DNA from 4 places in the Neorhizobium sp. T7_12 genome. Region 1 is predicted to be linked to each of the others. Evidence: predicted binding sites of a transcription regulator. Region 1 holds the regulator's gene; each other region holds the start of a gene.
The links. The regulator PhoB, encoded in region 1, activates phosphate uptake and scavenging genes when phosphate is short. The targets are predictions, from matches to a motif close to TGTCATNNANCTGTCAT.
Positions count from the first base shown of each region.

Region 2: ugpB (sn-glycerol-3-phosphate ABC transporter substrate-binding protein UgpB) is a predicted target of PhoB. The motif match lies at 3,037-3,053, and genes of this name have one in related genera.
Region 3: C5J26_RS19885 (PhoX family phosphatase) is a predicted target of PhoB. The motif match lies at 1,280-1,296, and genes of this name have one in related genera.
Region 4: ppk2 (polyphosphate kinase 2) is a predicted target of PhoB. The motif match lies at 2,901-2,917, and genes of this name have one in related genera.

Region 1 covers NZ_PVBK01000002.1:189,338-194,179, reverse strand. The annotation lists gene C5J26_RS06900 (vitamin B12-dependent ribonucleotide reductase) at 1-132, shown strand, start outside; gene C5J26_RS06895 (hypothetical protein) at 150-857, shown strand; gene C5J26_RS06890 (endonuclease domain-containing protein) at 1,224-1,580, opposite strand; gene C5J26_RS06885 (winged helix-turn-helix domain-containing protein) at 1,834-2,520, opposite strand; gene phoB (phosphate regulon transcriptional regulator PhoB) at 2,535-3,218, opposite strand; gene phoU (phosphate signaling complex protein PhoU) at 3,240-3,953, opposite strand; gene pstB (phosphate ABC transporter ATP-binding protein PstB) at 3,999-4,814, opposite strand; gene pstA (phosphate ABC transporter permease PstA) at 4,828-4,842, opposite strand, start outside.
Region 2 covers NZ_PVBK01000005.1:338,267-343,108, reverse strand. The annotation lists gene ugpE (sn-glycerol-3-phosphate ABC transporter permease UgpE) at 1-679, opposite strand, end outside; gene ugpA (sn-glycerol-3-phosphate ABC transporter permease UgpA) at 689-1,573, opposite strand; gene ugpB (sn-glycerol-3-phosphate ABC transporter substrate-binding protein UgpB) at 1,651-2,973, opposite strand; gene C5J26_RS15115 (YraN family protein) at 3,097-3,495, opposite strand; gene rsmI (16S rRNA (cytidine(1402)-2'-O)-methyltransferase) at 3,482-4,399, opposite strand; gene dnaN (DNA polymerase III subunit beta) at 4,670-4,842, shown strand, end outside.
Region 3 covers NZ_PVBK01000009.1:200,276-205,117, forward strand. The annotation lists gene C5J26_RS19885 (PhoX family phosphatase) at 1-1,217, opposite strand, end outside; gene C5J26_RS19890 (alpha/beta fold hydrolase) at 1,502-2,392, opposite strand; gene C5J26_RS19895 (MFS transporter) at 2,587-4,140, shown strand; gene C5J26_RS19900 (hypothetical protein) at 4,447-4,644, shown strand; gene C5J26_RS19905 (helix-turn-helix domain-containing protein) at 4,651-4,842, opposite strand, start outside.
Region 4 covers NZ_PVBK01000014.1:3,775-8,616, reverse strand. The annotation lists gene C5J26_RS23775 (GcrA family cell cycle regulator) at 291-827, shown strand; gene C5J26_RS23770 (PACE efflux transporter) at 1,014-1,451, shown strand; gene phoR (phosphate regulon sensor histidine kinase PhoR) at 1,580-2,761, opposite strand; gene ppk2 (polyphosphate kinase 2) at 3,042-3,923, shown strand; gene C5J26_RS23755 (hypothetical protein) at 3,928-4,842, opposite strand, start outside.

The sequences.
Region 1 (4,842 bases):
GAACGCCGCATGCGCTCGATCGCCCAGGGCTATACGGGCAACATGTGCGGCGAGTGCCAGAACTTCACGATGGTGCGGAATGGGACTTGCGAGAAGTGCGACACTTGTGGGGCTACGAGCGGGTGCAGCTGATTTAGCAAGGCGCTCTAGTGAGCATCTTTGACGAGCGCGAAGTAGAGGCGGGCCATCATCGGCTCGCCTCTACCGTTTCTGCTCAAGTCGAAGTTCTCGTGGCGTCGGCTGATCTGATCCGCAAGGCACTGCTTCATCTGAGTGTCGCGCGACACGATCCAGAAGAACACGCCGACTATCTGGCTATTTCGCAGCTACTCGGCTTTCGTCTAGTCAATGACATTGGAGCGGCAACGAAGCTCTTGGACTCCGGATATTTTGTGCAGGCAGCCGGCCTCCTTCGCGATATCGCCGAAATTGGAATGCTCGCCCTCTATTTTGTTGAAGCCCCTAACGAGGTTCGGCGATGGAGAAAGCTAACTGGTAGAAATTTGTCTAACGAATTCGGGCCAGGCGCCCTCAGATTAAAACTAAAGGGTAGTGCAAAGCTCGCATTTCTCAATGAGAGATTTCGCCTCTTTTCAGACTACGGCACCCATCCGTCTCCAACATCAATGATAGCTCATCATGACGGCACTCGATTTCACATCGGCCCACACGTCAACGAACAGCTTTATGTGACTAGCTACAGTGATCTGGCCAACCTGACGTGGCATACTACCGACGCATGCGGTGATGCGTATTTCAGAATATTTAATGTCTACGCGGCTGATCTCTACCCGACAGAAACTCAGCGTTTCATCCAGTCGTGGAATGAGATAGCGCCACCTTCGCTCGCACCCTAGGTAAAGTTCAGGGAATGCGTGAAGCCATGCACGGCCTCTGTCTGCCTTCTTGCGGGGGGAATTTCTAGCACTTAGCTTCAGCTAAGCATTTGAAATTCCAAGAGAGAGGGTTCAACGCCGGCGCCAACAGCAAATCCCCTCACCTGAAAAATCTGGCACTTAGCTGACGCTAAGTACCGATTTTTCTTCCTCTCCCGCAGGGGGAGAGGTAACCCGCGGCACTGTCGCACCACAGCGAGGCAAGCGCGGCAGCAAGCGTGGCACCACTACCTCTCCCCTGGCGGGAGAGGCTACAAAATCATGATCTTAGCGCCAGCTAAGTCATAGATTTTGTTGGTTAGGGGGTCCGCCGACCGATCGGCAGATTCACTCCCCACCGTTCCTCAGCTCCGCCAGAATGGTCAGCACCGCGCCATCGAGATTCGTCACCACCTCGTCGTTCCAGAAGCGCAGGATGCGAAAGCCCTGGCTTTGGAAATATGCATCCCGGACTTCGTCGGATATGCTCCCGGCGTGTTGTCCGCCATCCACCTCGATGATCAACCGCCCTTCGAAGCAGACGAAATCGAGGATATAACCGTCCAGCGGAACCTGACGCTTGAACTTGAAGCCGCCGATCTGCCGGTTGCGGGCGGCCTGCCACAGGATATTTTCCGCCTTGGTGGAATCCAACCGCATGGCTCTCGCAAACCGTCGATGTCGATCCGGAATGTCGCGGCGCATCACAATCCCCGATGGTGTCCATGCATTTACGCACGGAGACGAAGGGTACGGCAAGAGCGCGGCAGGCGCCCTATCTCCCCCCTGGCGGGGGAGAATGGAATTTCAACATCTTAGCTTCAGCTAAGTGTTAGAAATTCCAAGAGAGGGGATCCAACGCCGGTGCCAACAGCAAACCCGCCAGCTTCCATGGCTATGATCCGTCGGCGGCATGAGACGGTCAGGGTAAAGGTGAGCCTCGAGGCCAATGGGGGCGTCAGAAATCGCCCAATGCGTATCCGGCGCCGCGCACGGTCCGGATCACGTTGTCGGACTTGCCAAGGCTGATGACTTTGCGAAGCCGGCCTATATGGACGTCGATCGCGCGCTCATCGACGGTCGTGTCGTCGCCCCACAGGGATGCCTTGAGCTCCGAGCGGGAATAGACCTTGCCTGGGGTGCGCATCAGGAATTCAAGAAGCTTGAACTCCTTCGGCCCGAGCTTGACCTCACGTTTCTGCCGGTGAACCCGATGGGCCTCCCGGTCGAGCGTGAGATCGCCGACCTTGAGCATGTGGTCCAAGAGGGCGGGATTGACGCGCCTCAGCAGGTTTTTCACACGGACGACGAGCTCGACCGGGGAAAATGGCTTCATGAGGCAATCGTCGGCACCCGCCGCAAGGGCGATGAGGTGAAGGCCCTCGCCACCCGACGGCACGAGGAGGATGATCGGAAGGCGCGATAACACAGGGTCGAGACGCACCTCGCGGCAGACCTCGAGACCTCGCACGCCCGGAAGATCCGAACTCATGACCAGGATATCCGGCGGAACGGCTTTCAGGCGATCTGAGATCTCGGCTCCACTTGCCAGCATCGATACGACGAAGCTGTCGGCCACGAGGGCTTTCTGCAATATCAGACGGAACGACTCGTCGTCGTCGACCAACAGGACCCGCGCGCTCATCTCGTGGCCACCAACTATGTTTCCATGGAGTATCCGGCACCGCGGACGGTGCGGATGACATCCTGCATGTTGGAGAAGTTGAGTGCCTTGCGAAGTCTTCCCACATGGACGTCGACCGTACGCTCGTCGACATAGATGTCGTGGCCCCAGACGCCGTCCAGAAGCTGCGAGCGGGAGAAGACCCGCCCTGGCGCTGCCATCAGGAATTCGAGCAGGCGGAATTCGGTCGGGCCAAGGCGCACTTCGCGGCTCTTGCGGTGAACGCGATGGGTTTCCCGATCGAGTTCGATATCGCCGCAGCGGAGAACGCTGGAGAGCACCTCGGGCCGGGCCCGGCGCAGCATGGCCTTGACGCGGGCCATCAGTTCCGGCGTCGAGAAGGGTTTTACCACATAGTCGTCGGCGCCGGTGGCGAGGCCGCGAACACGTTCGCTCTCCTCGCCGCGGGCCGTCAGCATGATGATCGGCAGGCGCTCGGTTTCCGGGCGCATGCGCAGCCGGCGGCAGAGTTCGATGCCGGAAACGCCTGGCAGCATCCAGTCCAGGATCAGAAGGTCGGGTACCCGCTCCTGAAGCCGAATTTCGGCTTCGTCGCCCCGCAAAACGGTATCGACCTCATAACCCTCGGCTTCCAGATTGTAACGAAGAAGCACGCTCAGCGCTTCTTCGTCTTCTACGACAGCGATTTTCGGCAGCATTCTTGGCCTGCTCCGTCAGTTCTATTCAGTGATCGCGCCGAGCGTGTTCGACGAGTCGTCCTTCGGACGATCGCCTTCCGGCTGGGCGCCCGTCGTCATGTAGTAGATGGTCTCGGCGATATTGGTGGCGTGGTCGCCGATACGCTCGATGTTCTTGGCGCAGAACAGAAGATGCGTGCAGGTGGTGATGTTGCGCGGATCCTCCATCATGTAGGTGAGGAGTTCGCGGAACAGCGAGGTGTACATCGCGTCGATTTCCTCGTCGCGGCTGCGGATCGCCTCGGCCTTTTCCGCCGAACGCGTCGCGTAGACGTCGAGGACGTCCTTGAGCTGCACGAGGGCGAGATCGGAGAGATGTTCGAGGCCGCGGGCGAGCTTGCGCGGAACGCCGGTGCCCTGAACCGCGATGACGCGCTTGGCGGTGTTCTTGCCAAGGTCGCCGACGCGCTCGAGATCGGAGGCGATGCGCAGCGAACCGACGATCTCGCGAAGGTCGGCTGCAACCGGCTGGCGGCGGGCGATCGTGATGATCGCCTTGTCGCCGATCTCGCGCTCGGCGTGATCGAGGATCACGTCGTCGGAGATGACCTTCTGCGCGAGTGCGGCGTCGGAATTGACCAGCGCCCGCACGGCGTCCGAGCACATCTGCTCGGCGAGGCCGCCCATTTCGGAAATGCGGCGGCTCAGGTATTTCAGTTCGTCGTCATAAGCCGACAGGATATGGGTCGATGCCATCTTCTAGTCCTCAAAATTGATTTTCAGGCGGCACAATCGGCTGGATCAGCCGAAGCGGCCCATGATGTAATCCTGGGTGCGCTGATCGTCGGGATTGGTGAACATCTTGTCGGTGTCGTTCTCCTCGACGAGCTGGCCGAGATGGAACATGGCGGTACGCTGCGACACGCGGGCAGCCTGCTGCATCGAGTGCGTCACGATCACGATCGTGTAGTTGGCACGCAGTTCATGGATGAGTTCTTCGACCTTGGCGGTCGCGATCGGGTCGAGAGCCGAACAGGGTTCGTCCATGAGGATGACTTCCGGCGACACGGCGATCGCACGGGCGATGCACAGACGCTGCTGCTGGCCGCCGGAGAGGCCCGTGCCGGATTCGTGCAGGCGATCCTTGACTTCGCCCCAGAGGCCGGCGCGCTGCAGGCTCGCCTCGACGATCTGGTCCATGTCGGCCTTGTTCTTGGAAAGGCCGTGGATGCGCGGACCGTAGGAAATGTTCTCGTAGATGGTCTTCGGGAACGGGTTCGGCTTCTGGAACACCATGCCGACGCGGGCGCGAAGTTCCACGACGTCGATGTTATTGTCGTAGATATCGTCCGTGTCGAGGGTGATCTTGCCGGTGACGCGGCAATTCTCGATCGTGTCGTTCATGCGGTTGAGGCAGCGCAGGAAGGTGGACTTGCCGCAGCCGGAAGGACCGATGAGAGCCGTCACAGTGTTTTCGCGAACGTTGAGGTTCACGTCGAAAAGCGCACGCTTTTCGCCGTAGTAAACCGAAACGTCCTTGCCGATCATCTTGTGGGAAGCATCGCTCATCTTTTGGTCCAGCGCCTTTTCTACTGCCGATTCTGACATCATATTCATTGTCATACTCCTTCTACCAGCGCCGCTC
Region 2 (4,842 bases), on a different contig from region 1:
CGGGGTCGGTGGTCACCAGGAGCGGCCAGAGGTACTGAACCCAGCCATAGATGAAGAGGATGACGCATAGCGCGCCGATATTGGTGCGCGAGAGCGGCAGCAGGATGTCCCGGAAGAACTTCATAGGGCCTGCCCCGTCCACCCGGGCCGCTTCCAGAAGCTCGTCGGGGACCGTCATGAAGAACTGGCGGAACAGGAAGGTCGCCGTGGCCGATGCGATCAGCGGGACGGTCAGACCGGCCCACGAATTCAGCATGCCGAGGTCGGCGACGATCTTGTATGTCGGCATGATGCGCACCTCGACCGGCAGCATCAGGGTCACGAAGATGATCCAGAAGGCCAGCAGCCGGAACGGAAACCGGAAGTAGACGATGGCGAAGGCGGAAAGGATCGAGATCGAGATTTTTCCGACCGTGATCGCCAACGCCATGATCAGAGAGTTCAGCGCCATATGCGAATAATTTGGCAGGCCGTGAGCCGCAGCGGCACTCGTCAGGATGGTCGAATAATTCTCGATGAGATGCGATCCCGGCAGAAGCGGGACAGGCCCGCTCATCAGCGTCGAGACGTCATGGGTCGATGCCACGATCGCGACATAGACCGGCAGCGCGACCATCAGAAATCCGAGGATCAGGAAAGCGTGGGTGAGGAAGGTCAGGAAGGGGCGATTTTCAACCATGATCGTTCCTCAATACTGGACGCGGCGTTCGACGAAGCGGAACTGAACGAAGGTCAGCAGCATCACGATCAACATCAGCAATACCGACTGCGCCGAGGACGAACCGATGTTGAGACCAACGTAGCCGTCCTGGTAGACCTTGTAGACGAGCGTGGTCGTCGCCTGGGCAGGCCCGCCGCCCGTCGTGGCATCCACGATCGGGAAGGTGTCGAACATCGTGTAGTTCACGTTGATGATGAACAGAAAAAATGTCGTTGGCGACAGAAGCGGCAGAGAGATGGTGAAGAAGCGCCTCACCGGGCCCGAACCGTCGATGGCGGCTGCCTCGATCAGCGATTGCGGCACCGACTGCAACCCGGCCAGGAAGAAAAGGAAGTTGTAGGAGATCTGCTTCCAGGCTGCCGCGATGATGATCAGGATCATGGCATGCGTGCCATTGAGATCATGGTCCCAGCGAATGCCCAGGCGCTCCAGGAAGAAGGGCAGCAGGCCGGTGGAGGTATTGAAGAGAAACCACCACAGGACACCCGCCACGACAGGTGCGACGGCATAAGGCCAGACAAGCAGGGTGGTATAGACTTTTGCGGACCGCGCCAGGCGATCGACCGCAGCCGCGAATGCGAGGCCGAGCATCATCGAAAGAACGGTGACGGATACCGCGAATACGGCGGTGCGCCAGAGAGCATCCAGATAATTCGGGTCCGCAAACAACTGCCGATAGTGGGTCAACCCTACGAAAACGGTCGAGAAGCCAAAAGGATCTTCCCGCTCGAAGGAGGATTTCACTGCCTGCGCTGCAGGCCAGATGAAGAAGACGAGCGTGATAGCGAGCTGGGGCGCGAGCAGCAGATAGGGCAGCAGGCGGTTGTTGAAGGTTGTTCTTTTGGTATCCACCGGTCCCTCACCACAACGTAACAAGCAAGCAAGGGAGGGCCGGCGACAGCCGGTCCTCCCTGCAGCAATCGGAACAATCAGTTCGAGTTGGCAGCTTCGAATTCACGCAGAAGCGCATTGCCGCGCTGCACTGCGCTGTCGAGCGCCTGCTTGGCGTCCTTCTTGTTGGCGAGAAGTGCCTGGAACTCTTCGTCGACAATAGTGCGGACCTGGGTGAAGTTGCCGAACCGCACGCCCTTCGAATTTTCCGAGGGAGTACCGCGGGTGATCTGCTTGATGGCGATGTCGGAACCCGGGTTCTTTGCGTAGTAGCCCTGCTTCTGGCCGAGATCGTACGCCGCATTGGTGATCGGCAGGTAGCCGGTGAACTGGTGCCAATCTGCCTGGACTTCAGGCTTGGAGAGATAGCTGAAGAACTTGGCTACGCCCTTGTAGGTCGCCTTTTCCTTGCCGTTCAGCACCCAGAGGGTGGCGCCGCCAATGATGGAGTTCTTCGGCTCCTTGATCTCGTCGTCGTAGTAAGGCAGCGGGGCGAAGCCCGGTGTGAAGGTCTTGGCGTTGTTGATGACGCCTGCGCGACCTGCGGAGGAGTTCATCGTGATGGCGCATTCCTGGGAATAGAACATGGTCGCCGCCTGGTCGCCGCCGACCGGACCGCCATACTTGAACAGGCCTTCGTCCTGCCACTTCTTCAGGTTTGCCCAGTGCTTGGTCTGCAGAGGACCGTTGAAGCTGAATTCAGACTTCACACCGCCGAAACCGTTCTGCAGGGTGCCGAAAGGCTTGTCATGCAGCGCCGAAAGGTTTTCGGTCTGGACCCAGGTGATCCAGGCCGAGGTGAGGCCACACTTGGCAGCGCCGGACGAAACGATCTTCCTCGAGAATTCCTCGACTTCCTTCCAGGTCTTCGGGGCAATCTCGGGATCAAGGCCGGCCTTTTTGAAGACGTCCTTGTTGTAGTACATGATCGGGGTGGAGGAGTTGAAAGGCAGCGACAGGATGTTGCCCTTCGTATCGGAATAGTAGCCGGTAACCGGAGACAGGAATGTCTTGGTGTCGAAGGGTTCGCCTTCATCGGCCATCAGCTTGTAGACCGGGTAGACGGCGCCCTTGGCGGCCATCATCGTGCCGGTGCCAACTTCGAAGACCTGGACGATGGCCGGCTGCTGGCCGGCACGGAACGCGGCGATCGCGGCGGTCAACGTTTCCGGATAGCTTCCCTTGTAGACCGGGACGACCTTGTAGTCGCTCTGGCTCTCATTGAACTTCTGAGCGATCTCTTCGAGCTTCTTGCCGAGCTCGCCGCCCATGGCATGCCACCAGGTGACCTCGGTCGCAGCAAGCGACGAGGTCGCAGACAGTGCGACCGCGATCGCGGCCATCGAAAGCTTTTTGAACATTTTAAGGTCCTCTCCACCTTTGTTGGGGTGAGGACCGCAATAGGGCCAGGCTGTGACAGGCCCTTAACAGTTTTATGTCAGAAATGTTACATTGCACACCTATGCAATAATTTCACATCAGCGTCAGAAAGCGTTCGCAAAATGCCGCGGCAGACGGCCGGGAAGCACCGCGATCACGTCGTAACGCCGAGACAATCTCGCGGCATCCTGCCGCTTTGAAAGCCAGACGTCGCTTGCGGCTCGAATTCGGCTCTGGGTGACGTAACCGACGGCGTCGATCGCCTCCTGTTCGCCGACCCGCGCCTTGACCTCGACAAAGGCCACCAGATCGCCTTTGCGGACGATCAGATCGATCTCCCCGAGCTTGGTACGGTAACGGATCGCCAGAACTCGATAGCCCTTGACCAGGAGATAAAGCGCAGCGAGATATTCCGAGACATGGCCCCATCGCTGAGCCTTTTGCCGCTGAGCTTTCTGCCGCTCGACCTTGCGGCGCCTTAAGCCTGGGTCAATCTCCGCCACCCGCCTCGCCTTTCAGGTTCAGAAGCCGCTGATAAAGATCCTTGCGCGGAAGTCCGGTGACGCGGGCAGCTTCGGCGGCAGCCTTGGCGGCTGGCATGGAGGTTGAAAGCTCGCGCAGCAGCGCGTCCACCTCGATTTCTCCGGGCGGTTCCTCAGCTTCAGGCGGCGCCAGGAGCAGCACGATCTCGCCCTTCACGACGCGGTCGTCATTGTAATAGGCGGCAAGCTCCTCCAACGTGCCGCGGCGAAACTCCTCGAACGTCTTCGTCAATTCGCGGCAGACCGCAGCGCGTCGGCCCGCCCCGAGCACTTCGGCGGCAGCGCCAAGCGTTGCGCCGATGCGATGCGGCGATTCAAAGAAGATCAAAGTCGCCGGCACTTTCGAAAGCTCGGCCAGCCGGTCCCGCCGGCCCTTGTCCTTGACCGGCAGGAAGCCGGCAAACAGGAACGCATCGGACGGCATGCCGGAGCCGACGAGGGCTGCAAGCGGCGCCGAGGCGCCGGGGATCGGCACGACCTTATGGCCGGCCTCGATCGCCATCTGACCGAGCCGGTAACCGGGATCGGAGACGAGCGGCGTGCCGGCATCGGAGACCAGCGCCACCGATTTCCCCTCCTGCAGCGCCGCGATGAGCTTCGGCCCGACCTCGTCGGAATTGTGCTCGTGATAGGCGTAGGGCCGGTTGACGATGCCGTAGCGGTCGAGCAGCACGCGGGTTACCCGGGTATCCTCGCACGCGAGCACATCGGCACCTGAGAGCGTTTCGAGCGCCCGCAGCGTGATGTCGCCGAGATTGCCGATCGGGGTTGCAACCAGATAAAGCGCCGGCTCCAGCGGCCGCGCGGGCACGAAAGTATTGGCGACGCGATAGCCGCGCTGGCTGCTCTTCGGTTCATCGGTCAAGGGGTGTCACGCGCAGATGGATGGTCATGAGCCTTTATGGGCAAGCCGACCGGCTTCGGCAAGTAACGGGCAAGCTGTTGAGAACGCATATTTTCTGTGTGCAGTGCGTGAGACAGATGTGAAATGACTTGCTAACGCCTTGTTCACCTCTTGCTTTTCGAACGGGTTGTCTGCCATTTTGCCGGTCCACATCATCCGGCTGGTCCAAAGCCGGCAGAATATCAGGGGTCCGGCCCTGCCGGATCGCCACGGTCGAAAGCGATTGCGTCCATGCGTATTACTCTTGAGCGGTCCAACCTTCTGAAGTCGCTGAACCACGTGCATCGCGTGGTGGAGCGGCGGAACACGATCCCGATCCTTTCCAACGTGCTGATGCGCGCGTCGGGCGCCAGCCTCGATCTGAAGGCGACCGACCTCGATCTCGAAATCACCGAGGTCCTGCC
Region 3 (4,842 bases), on a different contig from region 1:
TCGTTGAACTTGGCGACGTAAAGCGTTCCCTTGTCGAGCAGGTTCATGTTGGCTGCGCGGTCGTTCGGGTTGAACGTGCCTTCAGTCACGAACTTGTAGACATAGTCGAACCGTTCGTCGTCACCGAGATAGAAGACGACCTTGCCGTTCTTGGCGACGATCGATTCGGCGCCTTCGTGCTTGGTGCGGCCAAGCGCGGTGCGCTTTTTCGGCATGGAGGCTGGGTCCATGACATCAACCTCGACGATCCAGCCGAAGCGGTTCGGCTCGTTCGGTTCCTTGGCGAGATCGTAGCGGTCGTAGAAATTGGCCCACTCGTAGCTGCCTTCCGGAACGCCGTAACGCTTGTAGTTGGCGGCCTCTTTGTGGCCTTCCGGCAGCTTACCGGAGAAATAGCCATGGAAATTCTCTTCCGCCATGATGTAGGTGCCCCACGGCGTGACGCCGCCGGCGCAGTTGTTGATCGTGCCGATGGCGCGCGTGCCAGACGCATCGACATTGGTTTTCAGGCGATCATTGCCGGCGGCCGGGCCGGTAATTTCCATCGGCGTGTTGGCAGTGATACGGCGATTGTATTTGCCGTCGGTGACGACCTGCCACTTGCCGCCGGCCTTGCGGATTTCGACGATGGTGCCGCCATGGGCCGCCATTTCGACATCCACCTGCTCCTTGCTGAGCGTGCCCTGCTGGATCTTGCCATCCACGACCTTGACGAGGCCTGGGAACATCAGGTGCGGATTGGTGTATTCGTGATTGACGACGAGCAGGCCGTGCTCGCTCGAACCTTCGAGCGGAATGTAGCCGACATAGTCGTTGTTATAGCCGAACTGCTTGCTCTGCGCATCGGCCGTCTGTTTGGTCGGATCGAATTTCGGCGCGCCGGGCAGGACGGCATCGCCCCAGCGCAGCAGGATGTCGGCGTCATAACCATCGGCCACGTGGTGGCTGGCATCAACGCCGGCTTCCACTTCGGTAAACTTGAAGGCGGAGCCGCTCTTGTCCTGGGCACGGGCCTCGTCGGCGCTCATCAGGGCGACGGGGCTGACAGTTGCCGCGATAGCCGAGACGGCGAGTGAACCCTGCAGAAAATTCCGGCGCGAGAAACGCTTGCCGATGATTTCACCCATGGTCGGGTTGACGCTCGTGTTGTGGCCATCGCCATCCGCGTCTTCAAGCTGAGTCGTCGGGAATATCTTCTGGGAAGTGTGCTCGTTCATTGGCTCGCCTCTAAGTTAGGATTTGCCCCAAGTCTGGAGCCGTTCTAACCTAAAGTTACACTATTACAGGTATGCGACAGGCATCGCCGCGCCGTCCATCTCTTGTCTGCGCGCGAAGCCTTCAAAGAAGCGAATGTCGGGGGAGGGCGGAGCCTGCCGCGGGTAAGCAAGTTCTCGATGCGGCAGCCTATGCCGAACAGCGCCTCAGCCACCGTCCTGTGTGCGTCAGTGGGCGAAAAAGATCGAAAACCGGCCGGTTCGGACCCATCTTGATCTCGGTGGGGTCATATCGACTTGGGCATTGCGCTCTGTGAATTTACGATGAACTCGCATATAAGGGCGGCGCATTCCTGATGATGCGTCTCAAGCAGAAGATGCGCCCCGTCGTAAATATGCATATCCAATCGGTTGAGCTCGCGGGCATAAGCCATTACCTCATCGAGCTCGAAATAGGGGTCGTGCCGCCCCCAGATTAGCAGCGCCGGCGGCTGATGGTCGCGATGATAGGCCGAAATCTCCGGAAAGCGGGCGACGTAGCGGCCATAGTCGCTGAAGATGCGAAACTGTATTTCGACCAGTCCGGGCCGGCTCATCCGTTCCCAGTCGAGATGCCAGCCTTCCGGCGCGAACTGCGGTTTGAGCCTATCCGGAATGTCGCCGACATATGTGTGCCGCACCCCTTCGAAATTCAGCCATTCGGGCAGGTTCGCGCGGTTCTCCAGGGTAGGTTCCGCCCAATAGGCTTTGCTGGCCTCCCAAACTGGACCGAGGCCTTCCTCATGGGCATTGCCGTTCTGAATGATGAGCCCAAGCACCCGGTCGGGTCGCGCCAGCGCCAGATAGTAGGCGACCGGCGCCCCGAAATCGTGGATGTAGAGGAAGAACCGCTCCAACCCGATCTCCCTTGTTAAGGCATCGACCGTCCGCGCCATGGCGTCGAACGTGTATTCGTAGTCGTCGGGTGCCTCCGTGAAACCGAAGCCGGGCAGATCGGGCGCAACGACCCGCGCGACGCTCGCCAAGGGGCTGATGACGTCGCGGAAACTGTAGGATGAACTGGGTTGGCCATGGAGCAGCAGCACGCCGGGCGCATCGCGTCGCCCCGCCTCGCGATAGAACAGGTTGACCCCATCTACTGTGACCGTCTGATGCTTGGCCTTTTGCACGTCAAGCATGTGACCTCCTCGTTTTTCTGACCCACATGTCAACATTCAAGGAGTGAATTGGTTCACCTGAAAAATCCTGCCGGCCGCCCCGTCTTGACCGTGTCTGGCTGGATCGGGGCATCTCCGACCAGCGCTCCAAGGTGGAGCGTTGCCATTTATCATCTGGCGCGCCACATTGCCGCCACCGCTATAGGAGGAGTTCCATGCATACCGGAAGTGCCAAAGCAGGCCAGAACCTTGCCGGACGCAGGGAATGGATCGGGGTCTGCGTGCTCTCGATTGCCTGCCTCATCTATTCGATGGATCTGTCCATCCTGTTCCTGGCCATTCCCGCGATCGTCGCCGACCTCGACCCGTCGGCCTCCGAACTCCTCTGGATCAACGACATCTACGGCTTCATGGTTGCCGGCTTCCTGGTTACGATGGGCACGCTGGGAGATCGGATCGGTCGTCGCCGCGTGCTGCTGATCGGAGCAGCCGCCTTCGGCGTCGCCTCGGCGCTTGCGGCTTTTTCTACCACCGCGCAACAGCTCATCGTGTCGCGGGCGCTTCTCGGCATTGCCGGAGCGACGATCGCACCCTCAACTTTGTCGTTGATCGTCAACCTGTTCAGCAACGAGGCGGAGCGTAACCGCGCCATCGGCATCTGGGGCACGGCTTTCGCCCTGGGTGGCCTGATCGGGCCGCTTCTGGGCGGCTTTCTGCTACAATATTTCCACTGGGGGGCGGTATTTCTCATCAACATCCCGGTCATGCTCATCCTGCTGATAGCAGCTCCCATCCTGCTGCCGGAATACAAGAGCGCGGACGGCGCCAGGCTTGACCTCCTGAGCGTACTGCTGTCGCTCGCCACCGTGCTGCCAATCATCTATGGCTTCAAGCACGTGGCGGCAGACGGTTTTGACATTCGTCATCTGCTTCCCATCGGCGGCGGGCTCATTGTCGGCTGGCTGTTAGTGCGCCGTCAGAAAACCCTGCCGGATCCCCTGATCGATCTGAAGCTCTTTGCTCTGCCCGCCTTCACGGCCTCGCTTCTGGTAAACCTTGCCGGGATGTTCTTCGTGTTCGGCGTCTTTCTTTACCAGAACCTGTTCCTCCAGTTCGTGCTTGGCCTCACACCGCTCGAAGCGGCTCTCTGGTCGGTTCCCTCATCGATCGTCTTCACAGTCATGTCCTTGCAAGCCTATCGGTTCACCAACCGTTTCGGCCCGGTCCGTACCGTATTGCTGGGCCTGCTGATAAACTCTGCGGGCATGTTTCTGATGTCGATCGCCGCCTATTGCGAAAGCCTGTTCGGGGTTCTCGGCGCAACCATGGTGATCGCCGTCGGTTTCGTGCCGGTCGTGCTGACGACAACCGGCCTGATCGTCGGAAGCGCGCCGCCGGAAAAGTCGGGCTCCGCCTCGGCGATTTCAGAGACAAGTGCCGAATTCGGTGGCGCGCTGGGCATCGCATTGCTCGGCAGCCTCGGCACCTTGATCTATCGCATGCTGATGGACGGGGTGAATGTTGGAGGCCTCGATGCCGCTGAGAGGGCAGCGGTGAAAACGACGATCGGTGGTGCGGTCGAAACCGCAAGGGCTCTTCAGGAGAGCGTCGTGCCGGCCTGGCTTGACGCGGCCCGCCAGTCTTTCTCAACAGGCTTTGCCAGCTGTTGCCTAGTTGGGATGGTGACGCTGCTCGTGCTCGCGGTCATCGCCCGAAAGATCTATGCCCGCGCAAATATCGACGAGCAGGCCGTTGCGTCTGCTCATTGAGAAAAAAGGTCATCACATCGCCGAGCCGATGGGTTGCTGATCCCGTCATCGAAAGTCAGCTGAGAACTTACGTTCGAGCGCGCTCGCCTGCTGCATCCCAGCGGATGTCTGGCGCCGAATAGTGCCGCTACCCTTGCCGACTGAAAGCGCTGCTGGCGAGAGCCCACGGCCTCTGATTTTCTAGCAGGCCAAAGAGAGCTTTGAAGGCAGGCTAGCGAAAGTCGACACTGCAATGGTCTCGATAAGGGCAAGTATTGCATCCCTACCGGTGGCGCAGCACAAGCTCAGGCTGAAGCGGACTTCGCCTTGACCCGCACGCTGCGGGTATCTTCATATCCGACGCTGCTCTACATCGATGGCACCAGCGTTCACCAGCTTCCCGCCACCGGTACGCCATTGGCCACGCTGAACGGCATCCTTGACGAACTGCTCGCGGAAAAACAGGCGGCCACAGCGACAGAACCGCCTTCAATATTGGCCACCCTCACTGGAGCCGAAAGGTAGCCATAACTAGCCCTTGTATTGCCGGCGAAAGCCAATCGGGGTGCGGTCCGTTTCACGCTTGAAGAACTTGGCGAAGTTGGTTGCTTCCTCGAAGCCCAGGCCCTCGGCGATAAGGTAAATGGGCCGGTCGGTGTGAACGAGGAGCCGTTTTGCCTCAAGGGCAATACGAGCCGTGATGACGCTCTTGGCGCTCTGGCC
Region 4 (4,842 bases), on a different contig from region 1:
AGCTCGGCGTTTTGGGCAGGCCCGGGCCGGAAAGCGGCAGGCGCCGGCCAATGTGACAAAAATGACTCTCCCGGACAGCAAGTTGGGGAAAACCACGAAATCGATTCCCGCAGATTCCCCCGACTCTTGCCACGGAGTCAGCCTCACACTAGGTTAAAGATCAATTACTAGACTGCATGCGGCGGAACTAGTCACCTCAAGCATAGATATAGTGGGTGCTGCGAAATGAATTTCGCAGCAAAGGTGGAAGGATTCTGCATGCCAGCAACGTTCAAAGGCGGAGAACGGGCATGAACTGGACAGACGAGCGTGTCGAGAAGCTCAAAAGATTATGGTCGGAGGGCCTCAGCGCCAGCCAGATCGCAGCGCAACTTGGAGGCGTAAGCCGAAATGCCGTTATCGGCAAGGTGCACCGTCTCAGCCTGCCGGGCCGGGCGAAAGCCGGCGGCACGGTAGCGACGGGCCGCTCAGCTGCGGCCAAGCGCACGACATCGGCGCCGCGGGCTCCGAATTATGCATCGCGCGTCACGACCCGGACCGTTACCCGCGCCGTCGGCGCGACGATGGTCAAGGAAGAGGTCGAAATCGAACCCTATCAGGAGATGGAATATCGTCCCGCCTCCAACGTGGTGGTGCCGATCTCCCGTCGCCTTGCATTGACCGAGCTTACCGAGCGCACCTGCAAGTGGCCGGTCGGGGATCCGCTCAAGGACGACTTCCACTTCTGCGGCTGTGAATCCCCGGATGCATCGCCCTATTGCGGCTATCATGCAAAGCTCGCCTACCAGCCGGTCAACGAGCGCCGCAAGGTTGCTGCTCGGGTCTGAGCGGCGGCGCGACACGAGGACAAGATCGAAGGCGGGCTCAGGCCCGCTTTTTTGTTGCGCATGGCAGATATGCCGGCCAAGCCTTGCTCCGGATCGGCATTGCACCTATCTGAAAGACGGCGAGGACGACCTCCCCCATTCGGGCAAAAACTCCGGGACGACCCGGAAAGCACCCAGGAGGTCATCATGCGCTCGACTCGCGACCGTATCCGCCATGCCATCAGCTTCGAACTGATCGGGCTCGCTCTCATCACACCGCTCGGCGCCTTCGCCTTCGGCATGCCGGCCGCCGATATCGGCGTGGTCGGCATCGGCAGTGCGACGATCGCCACCGGCTGGAACTATCTCTACAATCTCGGCTTCGACCACCTGATGCAGCGCTTTACCGGCGGCACGCAGAAAAACACCGCAATACGCGTGGCGCATGCGGTGCTGTTCGAACTTGGTCTGCTGATCGCGCTTCTGCCGCTGATCGCCTGGTATCTCGGCATCAGCCTCATGCATGCGCTGACGATGGACGTGTCGTTCGCTGTCTTCTACGTGGTCTATGCCTTCGTGTTCAACTGGGCCTATGACCGCATCTTTCCGCTGCCGGAATGGCAGCAGCAGACCGAGGCGACCTGACGCCGCTCCTCGAGGTTTCCATCGAATAATCCGCGCCGCGGACGGTGCGGATGACACCCTGCATGTTTGGAGAAGTTGAGCGCCTCCCCGAGGCGCCGGATATGGGACGTCGATAGCACTCTCTTTTGTCAGAACCTGACGGTGAACTCGCTTCCCTTGCCGACTTCCGACTTCACGATCAGGCGGGCTCTGTGGCGGGTCAGGATGTGTTTGACGATTGCAAGGCCGAGGCCGGTGCCTTTCTTGGAACGGCTGTCGGCCACGCTGACCCGGTAGAAGCGCTCGGTCAGCCTCGGAACGTGCTCGGCCGGAATGCCCGGCCCTTGGTCGACAACGGTCACTTCCACCGGATTGGAAGCACCGTTCCTGAGGTAAACGTCCACGAACTTGCCTTCCTGGCCGTATTTGCAGGCGTTCTCGATCAGGTTTTCGAAAACCTGGACGAGCTCGTCGCGGTCGCCCAGCACTTCCACCTTGCCTTCCGGCAGGTGCGTGCGGATTTCCACTCCGAGATCGTCGGCGAGCGGCACCAGCGCGTCCCGCACATGACCGATCAGCGGCTTGAGGTCGATCGTCTGATCCGGTGCGATATGGGATTTGAGCTCCAGACGCGACAGCGACATGAGATCGTCGACAAGGCGGCTCATGCGTGTCGCCTGGTCGAACATGATGGCGAGGAACCGCTCGTGCGCGGCAGCGTCGGAGCGCGCCGGCCCCTGCAGGGTCTCGATGAAGCCTCGCAACGAGGCAAGCGGGGTACGCAGCTCATGGCTGGCATTGGCGACAAAATCCGAGCGCATCCGATCGATGCGGCGCAGTTCCGAAATGTCCCTGAAAGAGAGGAGATAGAGCTTCTGCGCCACTCCGTCGGAGCTTTGCTGGACCGGTTGGCCGAGATCGATCGGCGCGATGCGCAGGGTATAGACGCGCTCGGAAGGCAACCGCTCGGAATGCTCGATCTGGTTGGGCTCATCAGTCGCGATGGTTTCCCGCACCATGTCGAGAATGCCGGGGGACCGCAGCCGGGCCGAAAGATGCGAACCTGGAGAAAGGATGCCGAAGGCCTTCTCGGCCGCCTTGTTCTGGTGGAGGACAGTTATATCATCGCCCAGCACGAAAGCCGGAATGTCCAGCGCGCTGAGCGTCGCTGCCACTTGGGGCAGCGGCTGGAAGCCAGATCGCTCTTCCTCGACGATCACCGGGGCCGGCGGCGGAAGGACGGCAGGCTTGCGGCCGACGACGACCAGCACTAGGAGCAGCCAGCCCACCAGGACGCCCACCCAGTCCATACCGATCAGGAACGCGATCATCGCCAGCAGGGTCAGAAGCAACAGCAGAGCGCGTTCCTGGCGGCCTCTCGCAACGAGCGTGCCCAGACCCCGACGCCATTTCTCCAGTACCGACTCCACAGACAGACTCGCAGCTTTCACAGGTTGAACACGCGCTCATATATCCCTTGCATGACAGATATACATCGCTTCCGTTGGGATATTGGAAAATTGGCGTTATCCGGAGAGTAGCGGAATTTCGAACTTGCGTTACATATCGGCTACCGCCCCGTACGGCGGATCGATCGGAGGAAGCACTATCATGGCGGATAAAACCGAAAGCCGAGCAGTCAGCATCGACATCAACGGCAAGCTCAAGCAGTTCGATATCGACGACCCGGTACTGCCGGCCTGGATCGAGGAGCATGCGCTTGGCTCCGGCGGATATCCCCATGACGACAAGCTCGACAAGGACAAATACGCCAAGCAGCTCGAAAAGCTGCAGGTCGAACTCGTCAAGGTGCAGTTCTGGCTGAAGGCGACCGGCAAGCGGATGATGGCGCTGTTCGAGGGCCGCGACGCGGCCGGCAAGGGCGGCACGATCTTTTCGATCAATGCCTATCTCAATCCGCGTTCGGCCCGCGTCGTGGCGCTCAACAAACCGACGGAGACCGAGGCCGGCCAGTGGTATTTCCAGCGCTACATCTCGCATTTCCCGACCTCGGGCGAGATCGTGCTGTTCGACCGCTCCTGGTACAACCGGGCCGGGGTCGAGCCGGTGATGGGTTTCTGCACGCCGGAACAGTACAAGGATTTCATGAAAGCGGTTCCGCGCTTCGAGGACACGATTTCCGACGAAGGCATCATCTTCTTCAAGTTCTGGCTGGATATCGGCCGCGAGATGCAGCTCAAGCGTTTCCATGACCGGCGGCACGACCCGCTCAAGATCTGGAAACTGTCGCCGATGGATATCGCCGCGTTCAACAAGTGGGACGATTACACCGAGAAACGCGACGCGATGCTCGAACGGACCCACAACAAGGAGACGCCATGGGCCGTCGTGCGGGCCAACGACAAGCGCCGCGCCCGCCTCAACGTCATTCGCCATATCCTGCTGTCGCTCGACTATGAGGGCAAGGACAAGGACGCCATCGGCGAGATCGACGACAAGATCTTCGGTTTCGGCCCGAAGTTCCTGAGATAAAGGGTCATTGGCCGGGCAGGATGCGCACCGAATAGAGCAGCACCGCCCGGTCCGCGCCGTCGATACCGCTGTTGAAGATCAGGCGGCCGGGCCGGTTGGGGGCAAGCGACCGCTCGAAGGTTACCCGGAAGAGTGCCTCCAGCTTCTCCTGCGTTGCCGTAAAGCGATGACGACTGCAGTTGCCGAGGCTTCCGAAATCGCAGCGGACCGACAGCTGCACGGAACTGTTCTGCCCCGACTGCAGGGTCAGGGCCACCGTCGAGCTCTTGCCGGCCATTTCGCGCAGCACTTCCGGCGGCACTTCGACCGAGACATCGCCGCCGTCGCCTGACGTTGCCGATGCGATGCGCACGGCCTGCCCTTCCGATGCGGCCACCGCCTCGACTTTCGCCTGACCGCCGGCTTTCATTTCCGCCGCCTTGGCGGGCACGAAGATTTCCACCCACTCGTCGGAAAAACCGCGGCGCGGATCGAAGGCGACCGGGCCTCCCGCCGCCTGGCCGGCGACCGAGCGGTCGGCCGACTTCATCGCTTCCTCGACGATCGACTGCACCAGACCGGATTGATAGAACCACCAGCAGGCGCCGCCGACCACGCCAAGGGTGATGACCCAGGTCAGGAGATGCGACAGGAAACCCCGACGCTTTCGCGGTTTGGCGGCCCGTTCCGGGGGAACGTCCAGGCCGCTATCGGAGGACGGGCGGGCGTTCTTGTTCGGCTTGCCCGGTTTTGCCGCGTTCGCCGGAGGTTCCGGCTGGAATTGCTCGGCTTCGATCCGCTCGCCGCGCGCGGGGCTGACGCCGCCGAGATCGCCGGAGGACATAACCGCAGCAGCAGATGGAGCGCGCACCTCACCCGAAACGGTATCGATGGACGGCGCGACAGGCGAAGGTGCCGCCGGCCGTGGCGTCGCCTCCGG